Regions from separate parts of the Mycolicibacterium pulveris genome, predicted to be linked through region 3. Evidence: predicted binding sites of a transcription regulator. Region 3 holds the regulator's gene; each other region holds the start of a gene.

Region 1 (9,744 bases), 1.9 Mb from region 3:
GAAACCAGCACTGGCAGGACCTACTTCGCGAGGAGGCGGTCGATCAGCCGGTCGACACGCCTACTCTCGAGGACCTCGAGGCCTATCCGCTGCTGGATGCGGCGTTCAAGGAAGCGCTGCGCATGTATGCCCCCGCGGGAACCCTTTTCCGCCAGGCGATCCGCGACACCGAGATATGCGGCCATTACATTCCGCGCAACAGCCAGATCGCGATCAGCGTCCACGCCTCGATGCGGCTGCCGGACTGGTGGCCCGATCCCGACACGTTCGACCCGTCCCGGTTCACCGACGCGAGCAACCGGACAGCGGTCAACCGCTACGCCTTCGCGCCCTTCGGCGGCGGTGCCCATAAGTGCATCGGCCAGCATTTCGCCGACATGACGGTCAAGACCGTCATGCACAAGCTGTTGCGCCGGTTTCGATGGACCGTGCCCGGGAACTACCGCGTCCCGCTGACGTGGGGCACCGGCCCCACCCCCGCCGACGAGCTGCCGATCGATCTCGAAACCATCTGAGCATCAACTCATTTCGAAGCCGCCGAACAACACAGCGGCCAGGCCGAGTGCGACGACGATGTTGACGACGGTCGCCGAGGCGAACAGCGCGATCGGGCGCCAGCCCGCCTCCTTCAGTCCCTTCAGCGAGAACTCCAGGCCGATCGCCACGAACGCGAAGATCAGGAACCAGGTGCGCAGGTCGTTGACCGTCGAGATGGCCGCCTTGCCGTCCGAAACCCACTGCAGATACAGCGTTCCGATGATCGATGCGGCGATGAAGCCCAGCACGAACTTGGGGAAGCGTGCCCAGAACTGGCCGAGCGTCGGACGCGCCTGTTCGCTGGTTTTCCGTTCGACCTTCAAAGCGAAATAGGCCGTCAACGCGATCGCCACCACCCCGATCAACGCGTTCTGGGTGGTCTTCACGATCGTGGCGATCTGCAGCGCGTCCTCGCCCGCGATCGCGCCGGCCGCGGCGACGGCGGCGGTGGTGTCGATGTTGCCGCCGACCCAGGCGCCGGTGACCGCGTCCGAGAGGTTCAACACGTCGGCGAGCCAGGGCAGCAGGAAGATCGACGGCAGCGCGAACGCGATCACCAGCGACGCGGCATAGGCCAGCTGCTCACGCTTGGCCTGCACCGCGCCCGCGGCCGCGATCGCCGCGCTGACCCCGCAGATCGACACCGCCGACGCCAGCAGCGCCCGCAGCTTGTCTTCGAGCTTGAGCACGCCGCCCAGCCACCACGTGAAGGTGAACACGATCGAGATCAGCAGCAGCGCCTGCACGATCGCCGGACCGGCGGCGGTCAGGAGCACCTTCAAGTTGATGGACGCACCGAGCAGCACCAGCCCTGTCTTGATGAAGAACTCCGTGCGAAAGCCTTGCGCAAGCACGTCGCGCAGCGCCAGCCTGGAGAGCACGAAGTTGCCGATCAGACCCAAAGCGATTGCGTAAACCGGGAACTCGATCGATTTCGCCACTCGTTCGAACGCGGTGCCATCGGCCCACTGTGGAACACCGGCCTCCAGAAATCTGGTCGCGGCACCGAGAACGACGACCACGAGCACGCCGGCGACCGCGTACCCGATACCAGTGGAGCGGGTATCCGACTCGGTCTGGGTGTTCTGTTGCTGCTGCTGCGTCACGGGATCACGCCGCTCGGGATCGCGCCGACGAGCACGAGGGCCAGCAGCGTGAGGCCGACGATGACGGCGAGCCAATCCTCATTCATGGTCGGACAATATTGCCGCCGGTCGCCGCTCTCAACGGTTGCGATCAGCGCGAATCGAAACTCAGAGGATCACGTTGGTGCCGCCGAGCGGCGCGGCTTCGCCCGAGGAGGTGATGACATCGCCGCGCTTGATCTGGTCCTTGTCGATGGATTTCATCAGCACGCCGACGTTCTCGCCGGCGGTGGCCTCGTCGAGCCGTTTGCGGAACTTCTCGATCGCGTCCACGGTGACGGCGGGCCCGCCGTTGATGTGGATGGTGTCGCCGATCCGAAGCGTGCCGCTCTCCACCCGGCCGGTCGCGACGACTCCCCGGTTGCGGATGTGGAACACGTCCTCGACGGTCATCCGGAACGTCACTGGTGGGCCAACCGCTTGTTGATCAACCGCGTCAGCCAGGCGGGTGAGAACCGGGACCCCGTCGTAAGCACCTTGGTCTGGGTACCGACGGGGAAGTGCACCTGATGGAGGGCGCGGCGCAGCACGGAGGGTTCCACCGCCGCGGCGATGGCGTCGGCGACATCCTGCGCGCTGAGCCGGATGCCGAGCGAGTCGGTGGTCCCGGTCTTGATGCTGTCGGTCATCGCGGTCTGCACGTAGAGCGGCCACATCGCGATGACCCGGATGCCGTAGCGGTTCCATTCGATGTCCAGCGCCTCGGTGATGCCGCGAACGAAGAATTTGGTCGCGCTGTAGTTGGCGAGCTCGGCCTGCCCGTAGATCGCCGACGCGGAGGATAGGTTGACGACGATGGAGTTCGGCGTCTTGCGCAGATAGGGAAACGCCGCGTACAGCCCGTTGACCACCCCTTTGGCGTTGATGTCGATCTCCCGGTGATGGCCGGCGATGTCAAGTTCCTCGAACCGTCCGGCGCGCAGGATGCCCGCGTTGTTGATCATCACGTCGAGCCGGTCGCCCGCCGCCTTGGCGAAGTCGCCGACGCGCTGGGCCATTTCGTCGGCGTCGGTGACGTCGAGGTAGCCGGTGTGCGCGACGGCGCCGAGCCGCTCGATCTCGTCGGCCAGCGTCTTGAGGCCGACCTCGTCGATGTCGTAGCCGCCGACGGTGAAGCCCTTCCGAGCGAAGGTGAGCGCCGTCGCCCGGCCGATTCCTGCAGCAGCGCCGGTGATGAACACCGACTTTCCTGATGTGGTCATGACAGAGGGATACCCTTTTCGTGCAAGTCGACTGGGTGATTGTGTCAGCTCAACGCCAGCGCCACACCCAGTCCGATCATCGTCACCGCGATCAGCCCGTCAAGTGCGCGCCAGAGCGACGGGTTCGCGAACAGCCCGGCGAGTCGCCGCGCGCCCAGCCCGAGGCCGGCGAACCAGACCGCGCTCGCGGTGACCGCGCCGACTCCGAACAGCCAGCGGCCCTCGCGGTGCTCGTTGGCCAGCACGCCGAGCAGCACGACGGTGTCGAGGTAGACATGCGGGTTGAGCCAGGTCAGTGCCGCGCAGGTGAGCAGCACCTCGGCCAGCCTGGCTGGGGCCTGTTTCGACGGTGTCAGCGTCGACGGTCGCACGGCCCGACGCGCAGCGAGCAGCCCGTATCCGAACAGAAACACCGCGCCGCCGAACTTGACGACGTCCAGCACGCCGGGGTGGGCGCTGATCAGCATGCCGAAGCCGGCGATACCCGCCGCGATCAGCACGATGTCGGAGGCGGTGCACAGCGCCACCACCGCCAGCACGTGCTCACGGCGGATCCCCTGGCGCAGCACGAACGCGTTCTGGGCGCCGATCGCGGCGATCAGCGTGAAGCAGGCGACGAAGCCGACGACCAGAGGTGAACCCATGGCGTCGACGTTATGGATCGCGCGGGGCTGAGTACAGCTAATGATTCTGTAGGAACATTAGAAGAACTGATGCAGTCAGCTGGCGCGGTGAGTTGGGTGGGCCGCGGGAGTCCAACCACTAGTCGGCAACCAGACAGGAGTAACGCGTGGGTCAGCTGCTCAGAGTCCAGAACTTCAACGTGTCGCGGGACGGTTTTGGCGCCGGTGTCAACCAGACGTTCGAGCGCCCGTTCGGCCACGCCGACCCCGGTGAAATGTTCGCATGGGCCGGAGCGACGGCGAGCTGGCCCAACCGCACCGAGCCGGGCGGCAGCCGCGGACTCGACGACTACTTCACCCGCGACTTCGCCCATGACATCGGTGCAGAGATCATGGGACGCAACAAGTTCGGGCCGCAGCGCGGACCGTGGCAAGACTATGAATGGCAGGGCTGGTGGGGTGATGAGCCGCCGTTCCACACCCCGGTCTTCGTGATGACCCACCATGAGCGTCCGTCGTTCACCCTGTCGGATACCACCTTTCATTTCGTCAACGCCGATCCGGCCACCGTCCTCAAGCGGGCGCGAGCGGCTGCGCAAGGCAAGGACGTTCGGCTCGGTGGTGGCGCGGATGTCATCCGTCAGTTCCTCGCCGCAGACCTGGTCGACACCCTGCACGTGGCGGTGTCGCAGGTTGAGCTCGGCGCCGGATCACGCCTCTGGGAGTCACCCGACGAGCTGGACGACCGGTTCCACCACGAGGTGGTGCCCAGCGCGAGCGGCGTCGTGCACCACCTGTTCTGGCGGTGACGGCCTCACGTGTGTGACCGGCTATGCGGCGTCGGGTTCGGGCGGTGGGATGGGCCGTCGATGATGTCGGTTGGCGCGGGGTTGACGCCGGGGGTCGACGGTTTTCGGTGGATACCAAAGGGTTTGGCCTAGGGTCTCTTCGTCGTAGCGACGTCTGGCCTGCCACTCCTCGTCGGATGGCCCGCTGTTTTGGTGGTCGGCCCCGCACGCGAGGGTGAGGCGGTCGATGTCGGTGCTGCCCTGTTGGTTCCATTCGATGAGGTGATGCACATCGGCGTGGTAACCGGGTTGATCGCAGCCGGGCATGGTGCAGCCACCGTCGATGGCGTGTAGCACGATGCGCTGATCGGCCGACGCCAGGCGTTTGGAGCGGCCCAAGAACAGTGGTCGCCCACAGCTGGCGTCATAGATGTAGAGGTAGTGGTGGGCGTGGGCGGCCATCCGGATCGCGGTTTCCATCGGCACCGTCGATCCGCCGCCGGTCATCGCGATTCCGGCGGCGGCTTCCAGTTGTTGCAAGGTCATGGTGACGATCGCGGTGACCGGCAGCCCGCGATGTTGACCCAGCTGCCCGCTGGCAAGCAGCGCGCGCAGGGCCGCCTTGATCGCGTCGTGGTTGCGTTGGCCGGTGGTGCGGGTGTCGGTGGCGGCGGCCATCGGGTCCGGATCGCCGTCGACGATCGGGACCGGATCGGCGGAGTTACACATCCCGGGCCGGGCCAGTTTGGCCAGCAGGATCTCCAGGTAGGCGCGGGCTTCGGGATCCACGCAGAACCGGCCGCGGCTCATCCCGTCGGCGTCTTGCGGGCCCAGCACGAACTCGCTGCGCGCCTTTCGGCTGCGTTCGCGGGTGACCGGATCGTCGTGCGTGGCGTCGTAGTCGGCCAGCAGCAGCGCGGCGTCGCGGCGCAGCACTTCGGGCCGCTCGGTCACCGCGACCCCGGTCAACTCCAGGTCTAAGCGCGCCCGATCGTCGGCGGTGGCGGTGTCCGGCAGTTTGGCGATCGTCTCGCGGGTGATCCGCACGTGCTCGGCGCCGATCAGCCCGTGACGGGCCGCGGCGGCGGTCTCGACCAGCACCGGCTCGGCGGCGTGGAGATCGGCGGCCACCGCGACACGCGCACCGGCGTCATTGGCGGAGATGTGCAGCAGGTTGGCGAGATGATCACGCAGCCGACCCACCCGCACAGGCCACTGCTTGCGCAGCCCGTTGATGGCGTCGTAGCCGACGGCGGTGAGCCGGCGCTGCGCGGACTCCAGATCACACAGCACCGAATCGAGCACCTCGGGCGGCAGGTCGGCGAGCGGCAGCTCGGACAGTTCGGCCACCGCGGCGTGCAGGCGGGTCTGCACAACCGCCACACCGTCGACGTCGGCCGCCACCGCCACCACCTCCTGAATCGAAACTATGTTCGAAGATTAGTCGAGGGGTCCGACATTGATTCCGATAAGCGGGTTCGGGTGAGGATGGTCTTGCCCGTTCGCCGCCGGTGATGACTCGTCGTCCGACTGACGCCCTGCTGGGTTGTCTTCCAATTGATCTGTCTCACCGGCGACGTGCAGGCAAGCACTACCGACAGCCCTGGTAGGGCGGACATGACTTAATCAGGAGCCTGTCCGCTGCCTCATCAATGTCTTGTCTGCCCGCCCTACCGGGTTGTCACCCATCGCACGGTTGATTGCACGGAGAGGACATGACCATCGTGACATCCCCCCGTCGAGTCGTCATCGGCATCGACACCCACCTCGACACCATCCACCTCGGCGCGATTACCGACACCGGCCAGTTGCTCGGCGATGCCGAGTCGCCACCACCCCGACCGGCTACTGGGCCGCGATCTGTTGGGCCCGCAGTTTCGGCGACGTGGTGAGCGTCGGGGTGGAGGGCACCAGTTCTTACGGTGCGGGAATTACACACGCGTTGCAGGACAACGGCATCCACGCGGTTGAGGTCAACCGGCCTGATCGGTCCGCCCGACGCCGCCAAGGTAAATCCGACCCCCTCGATGCTTACAGCGCCGCCCGCGCGGTGTTGGCTGGGCACGGACTGGCCGTCCCCAAAGATGCTCACACCGGTGCGCTCAAAGCCCTGCTGATCGCCCGCCGCGGAGCGATCAAGGCCCGCACCGCAGCGATCAACCAGATCAAAGACCTGCTCGTGACCGCCCCGGCCGAGCTACGCGAGCGCCACCGCCGCTATCCCACCACCCTGCGGCTGGTCGAGGCGCTGGGCCGCTGCCGCCCGAGTGCGCACGATGATCCCACCGCGGTGTCGGTGTTGATCGCCTGCAAAGCGTTGGCGCAGCGCATCGAGTTCCTCGAACGCCAGGACCGCGAGTTGACCGCCGAGATCGACACCCTGACCACCACCCTTAACCCCGCGCTGCGCGCCGCTTACGGGGTCGGGCCCGACACCGCCGCCCAACTGCTCATCACCGCAGGCACCAACGCCCACCGGCTCCGTTCCGAGGCGGCGTTTGCGATGCTCGCCGGTGCCGCACCAATCCCGGCCTCGTCGGGTAAGACCAGCCGCCACCGACTCTCCCGTGGCGGGGACCGCGCCGCCAACAACGCTCTGCACCGCATCGCCGTGGTCCGTTGGTCCCACGACCCCCGCACCCGCGACTACGTCGCCCGCCAACTCACTGCCGGCCGGTCCAAAAAAGACATCCTGCGCCTGCTCAAACGCGCCATCGCCCGCGAAATGTTCAAACACCTCACCGCACCCTGCCCCATCGACGACTACAGCGACCTGCGCCCCACCCGCCAAGCCCGAAACATCACCCTCGCCACTGTCGCCGAACACTTCGGCGTCTGGCCCAACGACATCTCCCGACTCGAACGCGGTCTCAGACGCGACGACAACCTCGCAGCCGCCTACCGCACCTGGCTAAACACCCACTACATCGACGCCGCTTGACTCATAACAGAGATAGGAGCATCAAGAGGGATTCGTCAGATGCTCAGGTGCCGGTAGCGCTGCAGCTGACGCATACCCGCGGCGGGCACCGGCCCGTCCTGCCGGCGCAGCGCGGCGTCGATGGCTGCGCGCACGTCGTCGACGTCGATCGAGGTTCCGATCGCGACCAGGCTGTTAATTCGGGCCGGCTTGGGGGCGGTCGCGACGTGTATGGAGGTGCCGACGACGTTGACGACGTAGCTGCGCGCCCGTGTGCCAGAGCGAACGGTGACGACGCCCTTGAGCCGGTACACGCCGGCCGGCGGCTTTTCCAGCAGGTCGAGGAGCGCGCCGGGGTCGATGCATCCCTCGCTGGTTACGGTGACCGAATCGGCGTGAACGTGGTGGTGCGCGTCGGGGACCAGCAGCTCGCGAAACGACAACTGCCCGGTGTCCTCGTTGGTGTCTGCGACGTCGTACAGCAACGCTGGGTCTACCCGCCCGGTGACCGCGCCGACCAGATGCACCTCCGGATTGCGTTCGCGCACCCGGCTTTCGATCCGCTGGAGAACCTTGTCCCTGCTGTCCGAGGGGATCTGGTCGAGCTTGTTGACCACGACCAGCGAGGCCGCACCGTATCGCGCCGGGGCAGTGCTGCCGTCATCGACGGTGTCGAAGTGGGTGGCAGCGTCGATGACGTCGACGATGCCGCCCGGCCGGATCCGTTCGACCCCGCTGAACCGGATGATCCGCGATATCGCCACCGGGTCGGCCAGGCCGCTGGCCTCGACGATGATGGCGTCCAGGCCCAGCCGGGGATCGGCGAGCTTGGCCAATGCGTCGTCTAGCCCGCCGTCGTCGGGTAGACAGCAGATGCAGCCGCCCGCGATCGACGCCGGTTCGTCGACCTGGCCGGTCACCAGCGCGGCGTCGACGTTGAGCTCACCAAAGTCGTTGATGACGACGCCGATTCGCGCACCCGGCTGCCGAAGTACATGGTTGAGCAGCGTTGTCTTGCCCGCGCCGAGATAGCCGGTCAACGCGATGACGGGTATCGCTCCCACTGTGCTCCTTCCCTTCGGCCGACGTCAGTGTAGGGGGCCACGCGGGCACGGGACAGCGCTAAAGAAATCGCCACAACATTAGAATCGTTAATGTGCGCATCGACGGCCAGCAGCTCGCGGCGTACGCCGCGGTGATCGAGCACGGATCGTTCGACGCCGCCGCTGCGCGGTTGCATATCACCCCCTCGGCGGTCAGCCAGCGCATCAAGACCCTCGAGCAGCGGGTAGGGCAGGTGCTGGTGGTGCGCGAAAAGCCTTGCGTCGCCACCCCGGCTGGGGTGCCACTGTTGCGCCTGGCGGCGCAGACCGCGCTGTTGGAGGCCGAGGCGCTCGGCGAGATGGCGGGCGGAACGGGCAGTGCGCCGCGAATCGCGATGGCGGTCAACGCCGATTCGATGGCCACCTGGTTCACCGCGGTGTTCGACGCCCTCGACGACGTGTTGTTCGACATCCGCATCGAGGACCAGGACCACTCGGCGCGGCTGCTTCGCGAGGGCGTCGTGATGGGCGCGGTGACCACCGAACGCATACCGGTGTCGGGATGCCGGGTGCAACCCCTGGGGGTGATGCGCTACCTTCCGGTCGCCAGCCCGGGTTACCGCGACCGGTACCTGCCCGACGGGTTCACCGCCGCGGCGGCGGCCCAGGCTCCGTCCCTGGCGTGGAACCGCGACGACGCTCTGCAGGACATGCTGGTGCGCAAGGCGTTTCGTCGCGACATCGCCCGGCCGCAGCACTACGTGCCGACGGCGGAGGGCTTCGGCGCGGCGGTCCTGGCCGGCCTGGGCTGGGGCATGTTCCCCGAGGCGCTGGCCCAGCCACACCTGGACGATGGCTCGTTCGTACGGATCACGAAGGCGCACCTGGATGTTCCGCTGTTCTGGCAGTGCTGGAAACTGGACAGCCCGATCGTCGCCCGGATCACCCAGGCCGTCACCGCCGCGGCCGGCTGAACACTCCCGCGCGGACGCGGATCACCCGACGCGCACCTCGTCACCGGCGCTGACGGTACCGACGGCGACCACCTCGGCGTAAACCCCGGCGCAGGGCAGCTTCCCCGAGTCGGGAACCTCGATGCGATTGCGCTCCAGCAGGTACCGCACCGCGTCCGGAAGTCGTTCGGCGTCACCATGTCTGAGAGTGGGGACAGCGCAGCGGGAGGTTGGGCGGGTGACGCGCAACGTGACGTCTCCGAGACGCATCTCGGTTCCCACCCAGTCGTTCTCCCCGAATGGGGCGAACCCGTCGGACATGTCGATGACGACGTTCGGCCGGTATCGGATCGCCTCCGCGACGCCGACACCGATCGCGTCGAGTGTGGTCGTGGTGATCAAGTGCACCGGGGAATGGTCGACGAAGGCACCGCCCGGCGCCGCCTTGCCGAGTTCGAGCAGCACGGGATCGAACTCGGCGTCGATGCCGTGCGCCAGCACCTCGAGCGGGTCGGACCGCTCCAGCGTCGCGC
Region 2 (9,744 bases), 5.3 Mb from region 3:
ATTTGCGGCCGCCATTACAGTGGATCAGTAGCGATCTGGAGGAGATAGCAGTGGAAACCGCGGCGAACGACGGGTCCGTGTCGCAGACCGGCACCGCACGAGTCAAGCGCGGCATGGCCGAAATGCTCAAGGGCGGCGTGATCATGGACGTGGTCACCCCCGAGCAGGCGCGCATCGCCGAGGGGGCGGGCGCGGTGGCCGTGATGGCGCTCGAACGCGTCCCTGCCGACATCCGGGCCCAGGGCGGGGTCGCGCGGATGAGTGATCCTGATCTCATCGAGGGCATCATCTCGGCGGTCACGATCCCGGTGATGGCTAAGGTCCGCATCGGTCATTTCGTCGAGGCGCAGATCCTGCAGAGCCTCGGCGTCGACTACATCGACGAGTCCGAGGTGCTCACCCCCGCCGACTACACCCACCACATCGACAAGTGGAAGTTCACCGTGCCGTTCGTGTGCGGTGCGACCAACCTCGGCGAAGCGCTGCGCCGCATCACCGAGGGCGCGGCGATGATCCGCTCCAAGGGCGAGGCCGGCACCGGCGACGTCTCCAACGCGACCACCCACATGCGTCAGATCGGCGGCGAGATCCGACGTCTGACGTCGATGTCCGAAGACGAATTGTATGTCGCCGCAAAGGAATTGCAGGCTCCCTACGATCTGGTCGTCGAGGTGGCGCGCGCCGGGAAGCTGCCGGTGACGTTGTTCACCGCGGGCGGCATCGCCACCCCGGCCGACGCGGCCATGATGATGCAGCTCGGCGCCGAGGGCGTGTTCGTCGGCTCCGGCATCTTCAAGTCCGGCGACCCGGCGGCCCGCGCCGCCGCGATCGTCAAGGCCACCACCTTCTACGACGACCCTGACGTGCTGGCAAAGGTGTCACGCGGGCTCGGGGAGCCGATGGTCGGCATCAACGTCGAGGACGTTGCGGCCCCGCATCGGCTCGCCGAACGCGGCTGGTAAACACATCTCGTGTCGATCGAACAGATCCTCGACCTCGAGCAGCTCGAGGTCAACATCTACCGCGGCGGTGTCTTCAGCCCCGAATCCGGTTACTTCCAACGGACATTCGGCGGACACGTGGCCGGCCAGTCGCTGGTCTCGGCGGTGCGCACCGTGGATCCGCGGTTTGAGGTGCACTCCCTGCACGGCTACTTCCTGCGGCCGGGTGACGCCCGCGCCCCGTCGGTCTACATCGTCGAACGGCTGCGCGACGGTGGCTCGTTCGTCACCCGCCGCGTCAACGCCATCCAGCACGGCGAGACCATCTTCTCGATGTCGGCGTCGTTTCAGACCGACCAGAGCGGCATCGAGCACCAGGACACCGCGCCCGCTGCGCCGCCGCCCGACGACCTGCCCAACTTCATCTCCCAGGGCGCGTTCGACGACGCGGGGTTCGCGCAGTTCGCCGAGTGGGACGTGCGCCTCGTTCCGCGCGATCAGCTCACGCTGTTGCCCGGCAAGGCGTCCCAGCAGCAGGTGTGGTTCCGCCACCGTGATCCGCTGCCCGACGACCGCGTGCTGCACATCTGCGCGCTGGCCTACATGAGCGACCTCACCCTGCTCGGTTCGGCGCAGGTGAACTACCCCGAGGTGCGCAAGCATCTACAGGTCGCCTCGCTGGACCACGCCATGTGGTTCATGCGTCCGTTCCGGGCCGACGAGTGGCTGCTCTACGACCAGTCGTCGCCGTCGGCCTCGGGCGGACGGTCACTGTGCCAGGGCAAGATCTTCAACCAGTACGGCGAGATGGTGGCCGCGGTGATGCAGGAGGGGCTGACCCGCTACAAGCGCGACTACACGCCATGAGCACGCCGCACGTCGGCGTGCTCGCACTGCAGGGCGACACCCGCGAGCACCTCGCGGCGCTGCGCGAAGCCGGCGCCGAGGCGTCGACCGTGCGGCGTCTGCGCGAGCTGGAACGGGTGGACGCGCTGGTGATTCCGGGCGGGGAGTCCACCACGATGAGCCATCTGCTGCGCGAGCTCGAGCTGCTCGAACCGCTGCGCGCCCGGCTAGCCGAGGGGATGCCGGCCTACGGATCCTGTGCGGGCATGATCCTGCTGGCGTCGGAGATCCTGGACGCGGGCGCGGCCGGACGCGAGGCCACACCATTGGAGGCGATCGATATGACCGTGCGGCGCAACGCTTTTGGTCGTCAAATTGATTCGTTCGAGGGCGACATCGCGTTCGAAGGGCTCGACGGGCCGGTGCACGCGGTGTTCATCCGGGCGCCGTGGGTGGAGCGCGTCGGGCCGGGCGTGCAGGTGCTCGCCGAGGCGGCGGGCCACGTCGTCGCGGTGCGGCAGGACCGTAGCCTCGCGACGGCGTTTCATCCGGAGATGACCGGCGACCGCCGCATCCACAAACTGTTCGTCGACCTGCTCTCCTGAGTGATTTCGGCGCGCTTATGCCCCGTGACGGGCTGTCAGCGCGCCGAAATCGCCGGTCAGCGCAGCGGCAACCCGGTGACCGCGCGGCCGATCACCAGGCGCTGGATCTCGCTGGTGCCCTCGAAGATCGTGAAGATCTTCGCGTCGCGGTGCATCCGCTCGACCGGGTAATCGCGGGTGTAGCCGTTGCCGCCGAGAATCTGGATCGCCTCATCGGTGACATACACCGCGGTCTCACTGGCCACCAGCTTGGCCATCGAGCCCTCGGCGTTGTCGAACGCCTTGCCGTTGCGGGCCATCCAGCCCGCCCGCCACACCAGCAGCCGCGACGCGTCGATGCGCGCCTTCATGTCGGCCAATTTGAAAGCGATGGCTTGGAATTCGGCGATCTTGCGGCCGAACTGCTCGCGCTGCAACGCGTACTCCAGCGCATACTCGTAGGCCGCGCGGGCGACGCCGACGGCCATCGCGCCGACGGTCGGGCGGGTGCGCTCGAAGGTGGCCAGCGCGGCCTGGCTCTTCGCGCTCTTGCCCTCGCGGACGCGTGCGATGCGTTCCTCGAACTTCTCGCGGCCGCCGACGATGAGCCTGCCCGGGATGCGCACGTCGTCGAGCACCACCTCGGCGGTGTGCGACGCCCGGATGCCGTGCTTGCGGAACTTCTGGCCCTGCCGGAAGCCGGGGGTGTCGGGCGGAATGATGAAGGTGGCCTGCCCACGGGTGCCGAGCTCGGGATACACCGAGGCCACGACGACGTGCACCTCGGCGATACCCCCGTTGGTGGCCCAGGTCTTGGTGCCGTTGAGCACCCATTCGTCGGTGGCCTCGTCGTAGCGGGCACGGGTGAGAATGGCGCCGACGTCGGACCCGGCGCCCGGTTCCGACGAACAGAACGCGGCGACCTTGGGGTCGTTGACCGTGCCGAACATCTGCGGCACCCATTCGCCGATCTGCTCCGGGGTGCCGTTGGCGGCTAGGGAGGCCGCGGCCAGCCCGGTACCCATGATCGACAGCGCGATACCGGCGTCGCCCCAGAACATCTCCTCGAACGCGGTCAACATGCCCAGGCCGGACGGCTCCGCGGACTGCTCGGCGAAGAACTCCATGGAGTAGATGCCCACCTTGGCGGCTTCCTGAATGATCGGCCACGGTGTCTCTTCGCGTTCGTCCCACTCGGCAGCGGCCGGTCGGATCACGTCGGCGGCGAAGTCATGCACCCAGTCCCGGACGTGGATGAGGTCGGGGGAGAGCTCCAATGAGAACGACATGCGGTTATCTTACTGCTGAGTAAGATCGATGTGAAACCGGATGGGCAAACGCCCACAGGTGTGATCGGATGCGTTGGTGACCCTCATCGAGGTGGAACCGCAACCGCGCGTCGACACGCTGGTGCGGTTGCCCGGCGGCGGCGAGGCCCGCCGCACCGACTACACCGGCACAGTCTGGTTCCACGGCAAGCCCTAGGTCAGCGGGCTGACGTTGCGCAGAGCGCCGAACGCGCCCAAGGGCGTCCGGGTGCCCAGCTTTCAGGCGTCATTCTTCGTCCCCGACCGTCTGCCGTATGCCCGAGGCGCGCTCGGGAACGCGACGCTGACCACGTCGGTGGCGCTTCGCGCCGGCGGCGAGACGGCGGCGATCGTCGACGCCGTTGCCGCATTCACCGACGATCCGTCGGGTGCGCCGACGTGGATCCAGGTGCACATCTCCGGCCACATCGGCTGGCCCGCCGCCGTCTACTACCGAATCGTCGCGATGACGCCGCCCGACGCTGTGCGGTGACGCATCAAAGTCCCACGTAGACTCGTCGGGCGGACTCAACGCATGAAAACTTGGCGCAGAAAAGCGCGCACGAAAGAGGTACGACCTGAATGAGCGGCCATTCCAAGTGGGCCACCACCAAGCACAAGAAAGCCGTCATCGACGCCCGCCGCGGCAAGATGTTCGCCAAACTGATCAAGAACGTCGAGGTGGCGGCGCGGGTCGGCGGCGGTGACCCGGCCGGCAACCCGACGCTGTACGACGCGATCCAGAAGGCGAAGAAAAACTCGGTCCCCAACGACAACATTGAGCGGGCCCGTCGCCGCGGCGCGGGGGAGGAAGCCGGCGGCGCCGAATACCAGAACATCACCTACGAGGGCTACGGCCCCAACGGCGTCGCGGTGCTGATCGAGTGCCTCACCGACAACCGCAACCGCGCGGCCAGCGAGGTCCGGGTCGCGATGACCCGCAACGGCGGCAACATGGCCGACCCCGGGTCGGTGGCCTATCTGTTCTCCCGCAAGGGCGTGGTCACCCTCGACAAGGACGGCCTGAGCGAGGACGACGTGCTGACCGCGGTGCTCGAGGCCGGCGCGGAGGAGGTCAACGACCTCGGCGACAGCTTCCAGGTGATCTCTGAGCCCGGCGATCTGGTCGCGGTGCGCACCGCGCTGCAGGAGGCCGGGATCGACTACGAGTCGGCGGAGGCCGGCTTTGAACCCTCGGTGAGCGTGCCCGTCGACCTCGAAGGTGCGCGCAAGATCATCAAGCTGGTCGACGCGCTCGAAGAGCTCGACGACGTGCAGGAGGTCTACACCAACATGGACATCCCCGACGACGTCGCGGCCCAGCTCGACAGCGAGGACTGACTCCTAGCGTTCCCGCGCCGAGACCGACGTTTTGGCGGGATTTGCTCGCACTTTTCCGCCCGTATGTCCGTTTGGGCGAGAGGGGCGGAGGCCCCGAGCGTGTCCTGCCCGGCGGTGTCGACTTCTCCCGCTAAGCTCTCGAACAAGTGTTCACAGAAGGAGCGGCCGTGCGGGTGATGGGCGTCGATCCCGGGTTGACGCGTTGCGGCCTTTCGGTCATCGAGAGCGGCAAGGGCAGGCAAGTCATCGCGCTGGACGTGGACGTCGTGCGCACCCCCTCGGACCAGGCGCTGCACCACCGGCTGCTCACCATCAGCGACGCCGTCGAGCACTGGATGGACACCCACAAACCCGACGTCATCGCCATCGAGCGGGTGTTCTCCCAGCAGAACGTGTCGACCGTGATGGGCACCGCGCAGGCCGGCGGGGTCATCGCGCTGGCGGCGGCCAAACGCGACATCGACGTGCACTTCCACACGCCCAGCGAGGTCAAGGCCGCCGTCACCGGCAACGGCAATGCCGACAAAGCTCAGGTCACCGCGATGGTCACCCGAATCCTCGCGCTGCAGACCAAGCCGACGCCCGCGGACGCCGCCGACGCGTTGGCCCTGGCCATCTGCCACTGCTGGCGCGCCCCGATGATCGCCCGGATGGCCGCCGCCGAAGCGCTGGCCGCCGAGCAGAAACGCAAGTACACCGCGAGGTTAAAGGCCCAGCAGGCCGCCCAGCGGGCCAAGGTGAAGGCAGCACGATGATCGCATCCATTCGCGGCGAGGTCCTCCACATCGCCCTCGACCACGTCGTCATCGAGGCGGCCGGGGTGGGCTACAAGGTGATGGCGACCCCGTCCGCGCTGGCCACGCTGCGCCGCGGCAGCGAAGCACGGCTGATCACGGCGATGATCGTGCGCGAGGACTCGATGACGCTGTACGGCTTCCCCGACGGCGACGCCCGCGACCTGTTCCTGACGCTGCTCGGCGTGTCCGGGATCGGACCCAGCATCGCGCTGGGTGCGCTGGCCATGTACGACGGCCCCACCCTGCGCCAGGCCATCGCCGAGAGCGACATCACCGCGCTGACACGAATTCCCAAGGTGGGCAAGAAGACCGCGGAGCTGATGGTGCTCAGCCTGCGCGACAAGATGGGTGCGATCACCCCGACGGGCGCTGCCGCGGTGAACGGCCACTCGGTGCGCGGCCCGGTGGTGGAAGCCCTTGTGGGCCTTGGTTTTGCCGCCAAGCATGCCGAGGAGGCCACCGACAAGGTGCTGGCCAACGACCCCGAAGCCACCCAGGCGAGCGCGCTGCGCGCGGCGCTGTCGATGCTAGGTAAGAAGTGAGCCGGTTCGACGAACCCGAGGACCCCGACGAGCGGGAGGTGTCGCCGGCGCTGACCGTCGGGGAGGGCGACATCGACGCCAGCCTGCGGCCGCGCTCGCTCGGCGAGTTCATCGGTCAACCGCGGGTGCGCGAACAGCTGCAGTTGGTCATCGAAGGCGCCAAGAACCGCGGCGGCACACCCGATCACATCCTGCTGTCCGGGCCTCCCGGGCTGGGCAAGACGTCGCTGGCGATGATCATCGCCGCCGAACTCGGTTCGTCGCTGCGGGTCACCTCCGGCCCCGCGCTCGAGCGGGCCGGCGACCTGGCGGCGATGCTGTCCAACCTCGTCGAGCACGACGTGCTGTTCATCGACGAGATCCACCGCATCGCCCGGCCCGCCGAGGAGATGCTGTATCTGGCGATGGAGGACTTCCGCGTCGACGTCGTGGTCGGCAAAGGCCCTGGGGCGACGTCGATTCCGCTGGAGGTCGCGCCGTTCACGCTGGTCGGGGCGACCACCCGCTCCGGGGCGCTGACCGGCCCGCTGCGCGACCGGTTCGGTTTCACCGCCCACATGGACTTCTACGAGCCGGCCGAACTGGAACAGGTGCTGATGCGCTCGGCCGGCATCCTGGGCATCGAGCTGGGCGCCGACGCCGGCGCCGAGATCGCCCGGCGTTCCCGCGGGACACCACGCATCGCCAACCGGTTGCTGCGCCGGGTTCGTGACTACGCCGAGGTACGGGCCGACGGGGTCATCACCCGAGATATCGCCAAGGCGGCGTTGGAGGTGTACGACGTCGACGAGCTCGGTCTCGATCGGCTCGACCGGGCGGTGTTGTCCGCGCTCACAAGAAGTTTCGGCGGCGGCCCGGTCGGGGTGTCGACGCTGGCCGTCGCGGTGGGGGAGGAGGCCACCACCGTCGAGGAGGTGTGTGAACCGTTCCTGGTGCGGGCGGGCATGATCGCGCGCACCCCGCGCGGGCGGGTGGCCACCCCGCAGGCGTGGACGCACCTGGGGATGACCCCGCCCACCAGGGTCAGCGGATTGGGTCAGCCGGGCCTGTTCGAATAAGGAGAATTCCGATGGGCAGCGGAACAATACGGGTCGGCGGGCTGTGCGGACTTGCCTCGGCGGCCGCGATCGTGCCCGCCTACCTCGTCGGATCCCCCGAGGCGCCCGGCGACACCGGCGGTGTGCGATCCTATTTCGACAGCGCCGCATCGTTTCTCACCGCCAACGGCACCTTGCCGGTGGTGCACATCGTCTTCGGCATGCTGTTCTTCGGGGTCCTCTCGGCGACGCTTCGGTCAGCCGCCGGGGCCACGGGCGCGGTCTACACCGCGGTCATCGGCGCCTCGGTGTTCATCGCGTTGACGGCCGCGGGCCTGGCCGCCGAAGTGGCGGTGCCCGCGGCCGTCGTGCAGTTCGACGACCTGACCGTCGTCGAGTACGCGCAGCCGTTCCTCGGGCTGGCGGTGTGGCTCTACCACTACAGCCAACTCGGCGCTGCGGCAGCGATTTTCGCGACGGCTTACGTCGTCTGGCGCACCGCGGTGCTGCCGAAGTGGTCGGCGGCGCTCGGTGTGCTCGGCGTGCCCGCGCTGCTGCACACCTGGATCGGGCTGCCCGGCGCCTACAGCACCGTGGTGTGGCTGGCGTTGACCGGTGTGCTCATGCTGGCGCTGCCGCCGGTCGTGCGCGTGGAAAGCGTCGGGGTGTGATGGGTTTCGTCGCGCTGTTCTTCGCCGGTCTCGCGGCGCTGCTGCACGTCTACATCTGGGTGATGGAGTCGTTCACCTGGACGTCGGCCCGCACCAGGGCGACATTCGGTTTGTCCGAAGAACAAGCGCTCGCCACCCAGGAATTGGCGTTCAACCAGGGCTTCTACAACCTGTTCCTGGCGGTCATCACGCTGACCGGAATCGTCGTCGGTGGCATCGGATACAACTGGGTGGGCATCGCGCTGATCTTCGCAGGCACCGGGTCGATGCTGGCCGCCGCGCTGGTGCTGTTGCTGTCGTCGCCGGACAAGGCGCGCGCCGCGGTCACCCAAGGCCTCTTCCCGCTGCTCGCCGTCGTGTTGCTGGCGTTCGCTGTGACGCTGTAGCGGCGCCGAAGTCAGCGGATCGCAGGCACCGCGGCATCGGGGGCGGCCCGACCGGCCAGCACCTCGACCGCGGCCGTCGGGTCCGGAACGGCGATCAACAGGTCACGGGTCGCCGCCAGCGCCTGCGGTGACGGTTCGACGCCACCGACCGCGGCGGCGAGGTCGAGCAGATGCACGGTGGCCTCCGTCAGCGCGGTCTCGGCGATCACCGCGAGCGTTGTGCTGCCCACGAACGGATAGGCAATCACGGTGTCTGCCGGTGCCGTTGTCTCGCGCAGTGTTTCGGCGGATTCGGCGAATCGACGGGCCGCCGCCTCCGGAGTCAGCTCCGCGGCGTCGGACACCGCCTGCTCGGCGAGGCTGCCGGCGTGCGTGTGGGCGGCACCGCCGGGTTCGTTGAAACGCCGCAACAGAATTGCGGCGTCGGTGACCGCCGCCGGTGGATCCACCACCGCCTCGGCGAGCCGGGTGAACATCGCGGAATCCGGGCACACGTGCGCGACCAGCGCCGCGACATTCCAGCCCGCGCAGCGCGTGGGCGTGGACCATTCCTCGGCGCTGAGTTGGCTGCAGCGCCCAGACCACCGCTCCCACGCGTCGGCCAACACCGCCCGGGCTGCCCCACCGTCAAGTCGCATACCGCCCAACCTAGCGACGCCGGATTACGCGGGCGTCGAGGTGGGTAATCAGCCGGGGATCAAGGAGGCATCATGACCAACACGCGTGTACCCACCAGGGGCGGCCGACTGCACATGCGGCGCAGTCGGGGCGCCGCAAGCGGCTTGCTGTTGATTCTTTTGGGTGCGTGGGGTGCGCTCATTCCGTTCATCGGTCCGCTGTTCAACTTCGCGTTCAGCCCGGACCGGGCGTGGACGTGGACCACCGGACGGGGCTGGCTGGAGGTGCTACCCGGGGCGGTGACCGCGTTGGGTGGTCTGATGCTGCTGGTGTCACGTAACCGGGCGACGGCCATGTTCGGCGGCTGGCTCGCCGTTGCCGGCGGTGCCTGGTTCGTCATCGGCCGTGCCCTGGCGGGCCCGCTCGGAATCGGCGACGCCGGCGCGCCGGTCGCGGCCACCGAGGCCAAGCGCGTGGCGCTGGAGCTGACGTACTTCTACGGCCTTGGCGCGCTGATCGTGCTCCTGGGCGGCGCCGCGCTCGGCCGCATCTCGGTGCGCAGCGTGCGTGACGTCGAGTGGGCGGACCGTACGACGACCACCGTGGCCGAGCCCGCGCCCGCAGCAGCGGTATCTGCCGACCGGTCTGAGCCCGCGATGGCCGATCAGCACACC
Region 3 (9,744 bases):
CGCACCGCATCACGAGCAGTGGGAGAAGGACAAGATCGTCGACCGCGACGTCTGGTTGGAGGCCGGCAAACAGGGCTTCCTCGGCATGGCGGTGCCCGAGGAGTACGGGGGCGGCGGCAACCCCGACTACCGCTACAACATGGTGGTCGTCGAGGAGACCACCGCCGGCGGCTACAGCGGTCTGGGTTTCGGCCTGCACAACGACGTGGTGGCCCCGTACCTGATCAACCTGGCCAACGAGGAGCAGAAGCGGCGATGGCTACCGCAGTTCTGCACCGGCGAGATCATCACAGCGATCGCGATGACCGAGCCGGGCACCGGCAGTGACCTGCAGGGCATCAAGACCCGCGCCGTCAGAGACGGTGACCACTACGTCCTCAACGGCGCCAAGACGTTCATCACCAACGGCATCAACGCCGACATGGTGATCGTGGCCGCGTGCACCGATCCGGAAAAGGGCGCCCAGGGATTCTCGTTGCTGGTCGTTGAACGCGGCATGGCGGGATTCGAGCGCGGCCGCAAACTCGACAAAATCGGGCTGGACGCTCAGGACACCGCGGAATTGTCGTTCACCGACGTCAGGGTGCCGGTGGAAAACCTGCTCGGTGAGGAGGGCCAAGGCTTCATCTACCTGATGCAGAACCTGCCGCAGGAGCGCATCGGCATCGCGGTGATGGCCGCTACGGCAATGGAGTCGACGCTGGAGCTCACCCTGCAATATGCCAAGGAGCGCAAGGCATTCGGCCGCCCGATCGGCAGCCACCAAAACAGCAGGTTCCTTCTCGCGGAGCTTGCGACCGAAGCCACGGCGGTGCGGATCATGGTCGACGAGTTCGTCCGACTTCACTTGTCCGGCAAGCTCACTGCCGAGCAGGCCGCAATGGCGAAATGGTATTCGACTGAGAAGCAGGTGTATTTGGTCGACCGGTGTCTGCAATTGCACGGCGGTTACGGTTATATGCGGGAATACCCGGTTGCTCGCGCGTATCTGGACTCTCGGGTGCAGACCATTTACGGCGGCACGACCGAGATCATGAAGGAAATCATCGGTCGCAGCCTTGGCGTGTAATTGACGCCGAATCGGGGCTGTGGCCTCGGTGGATAGCTGTGCTTATCGCTCTGTGCGGGTGATTTTTCGATGATCTCCAATCGGACACGGCGGGCGGGGTGTTCGGAACTTTCGCGTGTCGGCAGGTATTTTCTCTCGAAGGTCAGCTTGTTTCTTGGTTGTTGACGCCAATTGACGGCGCGGTCCGAATCAAGAATTACGCGCCGACCGCGGGAGGATCGGATGAGCGGGCACGGGACCCGGGGTAAGAGACGGATCGGCTCCTTGATCGTCGGGCTGTTGTCGATGACGGCGATGGTGCTGACGGCCCCGGTCGCGGTGGCCCAGCCAGAGGTGGAAGCCAACAACGCGATCACCGCGGCATGGGAGGCCACCGGCGGCGACGGCGGTGCGCTCGGGCCGAGGCAAGGTGAGGTATACGCCGTCGGCGACGGCTTCGCCCAGGACTTCGCCGGCGGCAAGATGTTCTTCACCCCGGATACCGGGGCGCATTTCATGCAGGGCGCGATTCTGGAGAAGTACGAGTCGCTGGGCGGGCCGGCCGACAGCGACCTGGGGTTCCCCACCATCGACGAAGGTCCGGGGCGCGCACCCGGCAGCCGCAACTCCACGTTCAGCGCCAGCGACAACCCGGTGATCTTCTGGACCCCCGACACCGGCGCCCGAGTCGTCCGTGGGCCGATCAACGCGGCGTGGGACCAGCTCGGTGGATCGTCGGGGGCGCTCGGGGTGCCTGCCGAGGACGAGCGGTATCAGGGCAGCGTCGTCAGCCAGCGCTTCACCGGCGGAGAGCTGTCCTACGACACGAAGACCAAGACGTTCACCACCGTGCCTCCGGAACTGGCCGGCCAATTGCAGGGCCTGGAGGTCCCCGATGACCCGGTCGCGGCCATCAACGCGGCGAGGCGCGCGGCGGGCGGAACGATGGGACCGCTCGGCGCCGCGGAAGGCCCTCCGTACTCGATCGGGGCCGACGGGCTCGGCCAGAACTTCGCCGGCGGAAAGATCTTCTACTCCCCGGACACCGGCGCCAACGTGCTCACCGGTCAGGTGCTCGACAAATACGAGAGCGTCGGGGGACCCGAGGGCGATCTCGGCTTCCCGGTCACCGGTGAGGTGGACGGCGGCATCACCAACAGCCGGATGAGCACGTTCGCCGCCGAGGACAAGCCGGTCATCTTCTGGACGCCGGACTACGGCGCGGTGATCGTGCGCGGCGCGATGAACGCGGCGTGGGACAAACTCGACGCCGCGGAGGGACCGCTCGGGGCGCCCATGACCGATCAGACCGAGAAGGGCGACGTCGTCACCCAGCGGTTCAGCGGCGGCGTCATCTCCTGGGACCGGTCGGCGAACACCTTCAAGACCGACCCGGCCAACCTGGCCTCGGAGCTGGCCGGCCTGGAGGTGCCGGGTCAGGACGCGCCCGCCTCGCCTGGAGCGCAGGGCGCCGACGGTGACGACGGCAAGGGTCTTCAGTGGAGCTGGTGGTGGCTGCTCGCCATCGTGCCCGCACTGATCCTGATCGGCTTGGTGGCCTTCGCGGCGATGCGCACTCGCCGCGGCCGCGCACCGGGCCATGACGGGTTCGAGGACGGCGGCGTTCACGACGACGGCCGGTACGAGGATGGCCGCTACGAGGACGGCCGCTACGACGACGAGGACCGGATCGGCGCCGAGGAGAACGCGGCGCCCGCGTTCGGCGCCGGCCCGGGCGCCCCGGAGCCCGGGGTGTTCGGCGACGACTACGACGCGGCCCTGTTCGGGGACCGTTACGCGCGTGAGGGAATCGGCCCGCTGTCCTCGACAACCGAGCAAGCGACCAGTCCCGAGCCGGTATCGAGCCCGTGGGAAGCGCCGCCGGCCGATGACATCGACGCCGCAGCCGAGGGCGAGGCCGACATCGAACAGGACGAACAGCCGGTGGCAGAGCTGGACGAGGAAGACCCCGACGATGTTGACACCGCGCCGACCCGGGTGCCCACCGCCACCGAGGTCGAACGCAGCGCGTTGACCGACACCGGCAGGCACGCGCGCATCGAGCCCGACGAACCCGAGCCTGCGCAGCCGGCGTTTCGGCTATCGCTCGACAGCTCCGGTGAGGCCCCGGAGGGCTATCCGATCAAGGCAGACACCAAGTCCGGCCGGTACTGGGTGCCCGGCAGCACACACTACGAGGAGGCGCAGGCCGAAATCTGGTTCACCACCGAGGAATTCGCCCGCGCGAACGGATTCGTGCGCGCCGACTAGGGTCGAGCGCAGCGTTCCGGTCAAACCTTGCGAATCACGGTGACGACCTTGCCGAGCACGGCCGCCTCGTTGCCGGGAATCGGATCGAACGCCGGATTGTGCGGCATCAACCACACCTGACCGCCGGTCCGCTTGAACGTCTTGACCGTCGCTTCGCCGTCGATCATCGCCGCGACGATATCCCCGTTTTCGGCGACGTTCTGCTGACGAACCACCACCCAGTCCCCGTCGCAGATCGCCGCGTCCACCATCGACTCACCGACGACCTTGAGCAGGAACAGCGATCCCTCGCCGACGAGCTCGCGCGGCAGCGGGAACACATCCTCGACGGCCTCCTCGGCCAAAATGGGTCCGCCCGCCGCGATCCGGCCCAGCACCGGAACGAACGTCGGCTCCGGTAGCGCGTCGGACCCTGCCACATCGGTGACCGGGGACGTCACGTTGTCGTCGACTCCGCGTACGTCGACCGCCCTGGGCCGGTTGGGGTCGCGGCGCAGGTAGCCCTTGCGCTCCAGCGTGCGCAGCTGGTGGGCCACCGAGGACGTCGACGTCAAGCCGACCGCATCACCGATCTCCCGGATGCTCGGGGGGTACCCGCGGCTGGTGACCGATGCGCGGATGACCTCGAGGATGGTGCGCTGACGCTCGGTCAAACCCGTATCAGGGTGTCGGCGCCCGCCGGTACTTGCCGTCCCGCCCGGGGAATCGCTGCTGGAATCCATGGCGCCGAATGTAACGCGCTGACAGGGATTAATCAAACATGTGTTCGACGCGTGTCGCGGCTCGGCTCGGCGGCGGTTCCGGCGCCGGGAGATGTCGGTGGGCCCCGATAGTGTTTTGCAACAGTTCGATCACACGTTCTATTCATCGAACATGTGATCGACTATCTTCGAACACAGGAGCGAAAAAGCGGACCGGAAGGCAGGAAGATGACGATCATCGAGACCCCGAAGATTCAGGCGTCACCCGTGGTCAGGCCGGGGATCCGGCCGTCCGGTGCGCGGCGCGGGCCGGCGACCCGACGTCCGGGCGGCGCGCGGATCAGATACCGCGGCACCGGTGTCGTGATGTCGCGGGCACCGCACCGGCGGCGTCCGATCACCCCGGCCACCACGGTCCTTCTTTCCCTGGTGGCGGCGGCCATCACGGTATGGCTGGGCCTGGTCGCCCAGTTCGGCGGCGTGGTCGGAAACACCGCCGCGGTGCCGGAACGGCTCGCCGTGGTCCAGGTGCACACGGGGGAGACGCTGACCCAGGTGGCCCAGCGGGTCGCCCCCGACGCGCCCGTCGGGGCGGTGGCGGAGCGGATCCGCGAACTCAACGAATTGGACTCCGCCGCGCTGCACGCCGGGCAGACGCTCATCGCCCCGGTCGGCTGACGGCATCGTGGCCGGGGAAAAGCCGTGCAGCACACCGATGTTCATCGATATCGCGACGCGGTACGCCCAGATCACCCCGATGCTGGGCTGTCGGGGCACGACGCAGGTACCCTCAAAGTCGTCCCAGGTAGTCGTGTATTGGCGTGGCGAAGGAGCGGTGATGCACTGTCCGTTCTGTCGTCATCCCGATTCGCGTGTGGTCGATTCCCGCGAGACCGACGAAGGCCAGGCCATTCGGCGCCGCCGATCGTGCCCGGAGTGCGGCAGGCGCTTCACCACGGTGGAGACCGCCGTGCTCGCGGTGGTCAAGCGCAGCGGCGTCACCGAGCCGTTCAGCCGCGAAAAGGTCATCAGCGGGGTCCGGCGCGCCTGCCAGGGCCGACAGGTCGACGATGACGCGCTGAACCTGCTCGCGCAGCAGGTCGAGGACACCGTGCGGGCGGCCGGGTCACCGGAGGTGCCCAGCCACGACGTCGGGTTGGCCATCCTGGGCCCGCTGCGAGAACTCGACGAGGTGGCGTATCTGCGGTTCGCCTCCGTCTACCGGGGGTTCAGTTCAGCGGAGGACTTCGAGCGGGAGATCGAGGCGCTGCGCGCGCTTCGCAAGGCTCCGCAGCCCTCCGCCGGCTGACGGTTTCAGTCGATCTGGCGGACGCCGTCGTCGACGACGCGCCCGGATATGCGCACCCAGCCCTCAGCGCTCCACCGGGTGAAGATCTCCGAACCCTTGCCCTGCACGATGGTCAGGTCGCGGCTGAGGTAGTCGGTCATGCGCACCGCGGCGGACCCGGTGGCCTCGTCCTCTGGCACGCCTAGATCGGTCGCGAACATCCGCGACCGCACCACCCCCTTCTCCCGGTCGATCCATGCCCACAGGTAGTGGTTGACGTCGTCGGGGTAGTCGGCGGGGTCGGCGGCGAGCACCTCCTCGGCGGAGGTGAGGTCGTGAATGGCGAACTCCGGAGCCCACTCCGACCGTGCGCTGACACAGGTCAGCCCGTCCTCGTCGGCCACCTGGACGATGCCGGCCGGCACCTGCAGCGTGTGCACCGGCGTGCCCTGCTCCCGCAGCCACCACGCGGCGCCGACGGTCGGATGCCCCGCAAAGGACAACTCGACGGCAGGGGTGTAGATCCGGGCGTGTGCGGTGTTGGTTCCCGGCTGCGGGCGATCGACGAACACCGTTTCGCTGTAACCCAATTGGGTCGCGATCCGTTGCCGATCGCCCGGGTCCACAGTGCTGGCGTCGACGACACCGAGCGGGTTTCCGTGCTTGCCGTCCTGGTCGGTGAAAACGCGCAACACTGTCACGTCGATGGCCATGCGCCGATGCTACTTTGTGCGCGCCCGGGGCCGGCGCGGCGCCGACTCAGGTGGCGCTGCGCTCGTCGGTGCCCATCGCGTCGAGCACCGCGACCCGGGTGTCGGCCGGGCCGGAGATGGTGCCCTCGCTGGTACCGGCCCGCAACAGACCGCGCAGGAACGCGGGGTCGTAGGCCGACGGTTCGGTGGAATCGATGAACTTCTCGACGGCCTCGACGAACCTGTCGGGGTCATCGTGGAACGGGAAATGGCTGGACCCTTCGAAGATCTCCAACACCGAACCGGGCATCGCGGCGTGGGCGAGCAGGGCGTGGCTCACCGGAATCACCGAGTCGTCTGTGCCCCAAATCAATTGCACTGGCATCGATTGGGTCAGATAGCAGCGATCGAGCATGGTGACGACCTGACCGCGCCAGTCGACCACCGCGCGCAGCGTGCGGGTGAACGCCGACGACGCCGTCGGCTCGGGCAGATCCGCCAGGATGCGCAGCATGTTGGGGATGTCGCGGCCCAGGCCGGTCGAGCCGAACAGCGCTCCAGCCGCCCGGCCCACCGCCTGGATCGTGGGCAGCACCAGGGGCAGGCGAAGCAACCCCAGCGCTTCGCCCGCCATCGGCAGGGAGGCGAACCGCAGCGCCACGTTGACGTCCTTGGTGACCCCGCCGGCGGCCACGAGGATCAGCCTCTCGACGAGCTGGGGGTACTGGTAGGCGAACTGCATCGCGACCCCGCCGCCGAGTGAGTGTCCGATGACGGTCACGCGCTCGATGTCGAGCACGCTGAGCAGGTCGCGCATGCCGTTGGCGTAGGCCGCCACCGAATAGTCCGCGCGCGGCTTGTCGGACTTGCCGTGCCCGAGCAGGTCAGGAGCGACGACGGTGAACCGTTGGGCCAGCTTGGGCTGCACCGCGCTCCACGTGGTGGAGTTGTCGCCGATGCCGTGGATCAGCAGAACCGCCGGTCCCGATCCGGCGACGCGAAATGCCCGCCGATATCCGTGAATGGTGCGGTATTTCAGCGATGGCGTCAGCTCCCGCACCGAGCGCAGGTTGGGCTTTCGAGCGGCCATTGCGACAACTTAGCTGGCCGCCGCCGACGGCGCTATCGGAAGTCGTCGCCGTCGCGGAACGGATCCTTGGATTTGTCGCCGGCCTGCTGGGCGAGGAACCGTTCGAACTCGGCGCCGAGCTCGTCGCCGCTGGGCAGGTCTTCGTCGTGTGCCAGCAGCGACCGGTTCTCCTGGGCCGCGACGAACGCGTCGTACTGACGCTCCAACGCGGTCACCACCTGCGCGACCTCGGCGCTGCCCTCGACTTGCTCGTTGATCTTGGTCAGCACCTCGGCGCCCGCCTTGGCGAGCTCGTCCAGCGGGATCTCCAGCGAGCCGCTCCGTGCGACCTCGGCCAGCAGCGCTTCGGCGGCCGGGGGATAGGCCGTCTGCGCCAGGTAGTGCGGGACGTGCACGGTGAACCCGACCGCCTCGTGACCGTGCTGGGCCATCCGGAACTCCAGGAGGTTCGACACGCTGGCGGGCACGTGCACCTCGCCCACCCACGGCTGGTGGTCGGCGATCAGCTCCTTGTCGCTGGAATGCGCGGTGAGCGTGATCGGCCGCGTGTGGGGGACGGCCATCGGGATGGTGCCCAGCCCGATCACCCGGCGCACCCCGAGCCGCTCGGCCAGCAGCCGCACCGCGGTGACGAACCGCTCCCAGCGCAGGTCCGGCTCCAGCCCGGCGAGCAGCAGAAACGGGGTGCCGACGCTGTCGTGCAGCGCGTAGAGGTTGAGCTCGGGGTCCTCGTAGCTGGTGAAGTGGTCGGTCTTGAAGGTCATCAGCGGACGGCGGGAGCGGTAGTCCAGCAGCTCGTCGATCGCGAACGACGCCACCAACTCGGTGTCGAGGGTGTTCTTGAGGTGCTGCGCGGCCAGCCGGATCGCGTGTCCGGCGTCGGAAAAGCCCTCGAGGGCGTGAATCATCACCGGACCACGGCCGTCCGCAGCGGACAGCTTGGGCGCCGGGAACTCCAGCTCGTACATGCCGGTCGGCTCCGGCTGGTACTGCTGTTCGGGACTTCCTGGACTCTCTGTCATGCTCTCGTCTCCTCACCGCGGTGCCAAGACATTAACGCTTCCTATCGTGACAACTAACTTCTGCCACGTTGCGTTCCCGTTGCGCGCCCTTCCATTCAGGCGCGGAAGTGGTTCAACGCCCACAACTTGTTCATCACGTCCAGCGCGGCGACCTTGTAGGCCTCCGAAAACGTCGGATAGTTGAACACCGCGTCCACGAGGTATTCCACCGTGCCGCCGCAGCCCATCACCGCCTGGCCGATGTGCACCATCTCGGTGGCGCTGGTGCCGAAGATGTGCACTCCCAGCAGCTTGAGGTCGTCGGTGGAGACCAGCAGTTTGAGCATGCCGTAGGAGTCGCCCGCGATCTGCCCGCGCGCCAATTCGCGGTAGCGCGCCACCCCCACCTCGTAGGGGACGGCGTTTCTGGTCAGTTCCACCTCGGTGGCACCGACGTAGGACACCTCGGGAATGCAGTAGATGCCGATCGGCTGCAGGTCGGTCATGCCCTTCGCGGGCTCGCCGAACGCGTGACACGCGGCCAGCCTGCCCTGGTCCATCGAGGTGGCGGCCAGCGCCGGGAAGCCGATCACGTCGCCGACGGCGTAGATGTGGTCCACTTTGGTCTGGTAGTTGCTGTCGACGTGAATACGGCCGCGCTCGTCGGTCTCCAGCCCGGCGTTGCCCAAATCGAGGTGATCGGTCTGGCCCTGCCTGCCCGCGGAGTACATCACCGTCTCCGCCGGGATCTGCTTGCCGCTGGCCAAGGTGGTGACCGTGCCCGCGGAGCCGACGTCGACCGCGGTCACCTCCTCGCCGAACCGGAACGTCACCGCGAGATCGCGCAGGTGAAACTTCAGCGCCTCGACGATCTCGGGGTCGCAGAAATCCAGCATGCTGTCGCGCTTCTCGACGACGGTGACCTTGGTGCCCAGCGCGGCGAACATCGACGCGTACTCCAGCCCGATCACCCCGGCGCCGACCACCACCATCGTCGACGGCAGCGACTTCAGGTCCAGGATGCCGTCGGAGTCCAGCACCCGCTCCTCGTCGAACTCCACGCCGGTCGGGCGGGCGGGCTTGGTGCCCGTTGCGATGACGATGTAGTCGCCGCTGACCGTGGTGCGTTCACCGCGGGTCGGCTCCTCGACCAGCACGGTGTGCGCGTCGAGGAAGCGGCCGTGGCCCTGGATCAGGTCGATGCGGTTGCGCATCAGCTGCGAACGCACGACGTCTTGTTCCTTGCCGATCACGTGGGTGGTGCGGGCCAGCAGGTCGGCGGGGGTGATCTTCTCCTTGACGCGGTAGCTGCTTCCGTACAGCTCGCGCTGGCTCAACCCGGTGAGGTAGATGACGGCCTCGCGCAGGGTCTTGGACGGAATCGTGCCGGTGTTGACGCAAACCCCGCCCAGCATCCGGCCGCGTTCGACGACGGCGACCGACTTGCCCAGCTTTGCCGCGGCGATGGCGGCTTTTTGACCGCCGGGACCGGAACCGATGACGACGAGGTCGTACTCCAGCATTGAACCCAGCGCACTCATAGCAAAAGGTGTACGCGGGTCGCGCGGATCTTGCACGGTGACTCGCGCGAATTCACCATCTCTTCAGGCTCGTCAGGCCTCGATGCCGCACGTCGGCGCGCGCCTGACCGCC

The links. Region 3 encodes LexA, which represses DNA repair genes until DNA is damaged. Its sites were predicted from a motif close to CGAACANNTGTTCG; they were not measured.
Region 1: a site for LexA is predicted at 5,718-5,731, ahead of G6N28_RS09940 (HNH endonuclease signature motif containing protein). Genes of this name have one in related genera too.
Region 2: a site for LexA is predicted at 5,159-5,172, ahead of ruvC (crossover junction endodeoxyribonuclease RuvC). Genes of this name have one in related genera too.

Annotation. Positions count from the first base shown of each region.
Region 1 is NZ_AP022599.1:2,042,404-2,052,147, reverse strand. Features, by position in the region: gene G6N28_RS09970 (cytochrome P450) at 1-515, shown strand, start outside; gene G6N28_RS09965 (YeiH family protein) at 519-1,643, opposite strand; gene G6N28_RS09960 (EF-Tu/IF-2/RF-3 family GTPase) at 1,791-2,075, opposite strand; gene G6N28_RS09955 (SDR family oxidoreductase) at 2,084-2,884, opposite strand; gene lysE (L-lysine exporter) at 2,929-3,528, opposite strand; gene G6N28_RS09945 (dihydrofolate reductase family protein) at 3,675-4,316, shown strand; gene G6N28_RS09940 (HNH endonuclease signature motif containing protein) at 4,338-5,699, opposite strand; gene G6N28_RS27040 (hypothetical protein) at 6,011-6,187, shown strand; gene G6N28_RS09935 (transposase) at 6,154-7,236, shown strand; gene G6N28_RS09930 (CobW family GTP-binding protein) at 7,272-8,279, opposite strand; gene G6N28_RS09925 (LysR family transcriptional regulator ArgP) at 8,372-9,232, shown strand; gene G6N28_RS09920 (MOSC domain-containing protein) at 9,254-9,744, opposite strand, start outside.
Region 2 is NZ_AP022599.1:5,424,519-5,434,262, reverse strand. Features, by position in the region: gene pdxS (pyridoxal 5'-phosphate synthase lyase subunit PdxS) at 51-962, shown strand; gene tesB (acyl-CoA thioesterase II) at 972-1,808, shown strand; gene pdxT (pyridoxal 5'-phosphate synthase glutaminase subunit PdxT) at 1,805-2,392, shown strand; gene G6N28_RS26335 (acyl-CoA dehydrogenase family protein) at 2,449-3,660, opposite strand; gene G6N28_RS27245 (hypothetical protein) at 3,908-4,171, shown strand; gene G6N28_RS26325 (YebC/PmpR family DNA-binding transcriptional regulator) at 4,261-5,019, shown strand; gene ruvC (crossover junction endodeoxyribonuclease RuvC) at 5,187-5,774, shown strand; gene ruvA (Holliday junction branch migration protein RuvA) at 5,771-6,358, shown strand; gene ruvB (Holliday junction branch migration DNA helicase RuvB) at 6,355-7,416, shown strand; gene G6N28_RS26305 (hypothetical protein) at 7,428-8,066, shown strand; gene G6N28_RS26300 (DUF1304 domain-containing protein) at 8,066-8,452, shown strand; gene G6N28_RS26295 (maleylpyruvate isomerase N-terminal domain-containing protein) at 8,464-9,090, opposite strand; gene G6N28_RS26290 (hypothetical protein) at 9,163-9,744, shown strand, end outside.
Region 3 is NZ_AP022599.1:92,866-102,609, reverse strand. Features, by position in the region: gene G6N28_RS00680 (acyl-CoA dehydrogenase family protein) at 1-1,069, shown strand, start outside; gene G6N28_RS00675 (LGFP repeat-containing protein) at 1,292-3,319, shown strand; gene lexA (transcriptional repressor LexA) at 3,340-4,041, opposite strand; gene G6N28_RS00665 (LysM peptidoglycan-binding domain-containing protein) at 4,249-4,698, shown strand; gene nrdR (transcriptional regulator NrdR) at 4,859-5,329, shown strand; gene G6N28_RS00655 (PhzF family protein) at 5,335-6,021, opposite strand; gene G6N28_RS00650 (alpha/beta fold hydrolase) at 6,068-7,090, opposite strand; gene G6N28_RS00645 (proteasome assembly chaperone family protein) at 7,123-8,112, opposite strand; gene sthA (Si-specific NAD(P)(+) transhydrogenase) at 8,208-9,614, opposite strand.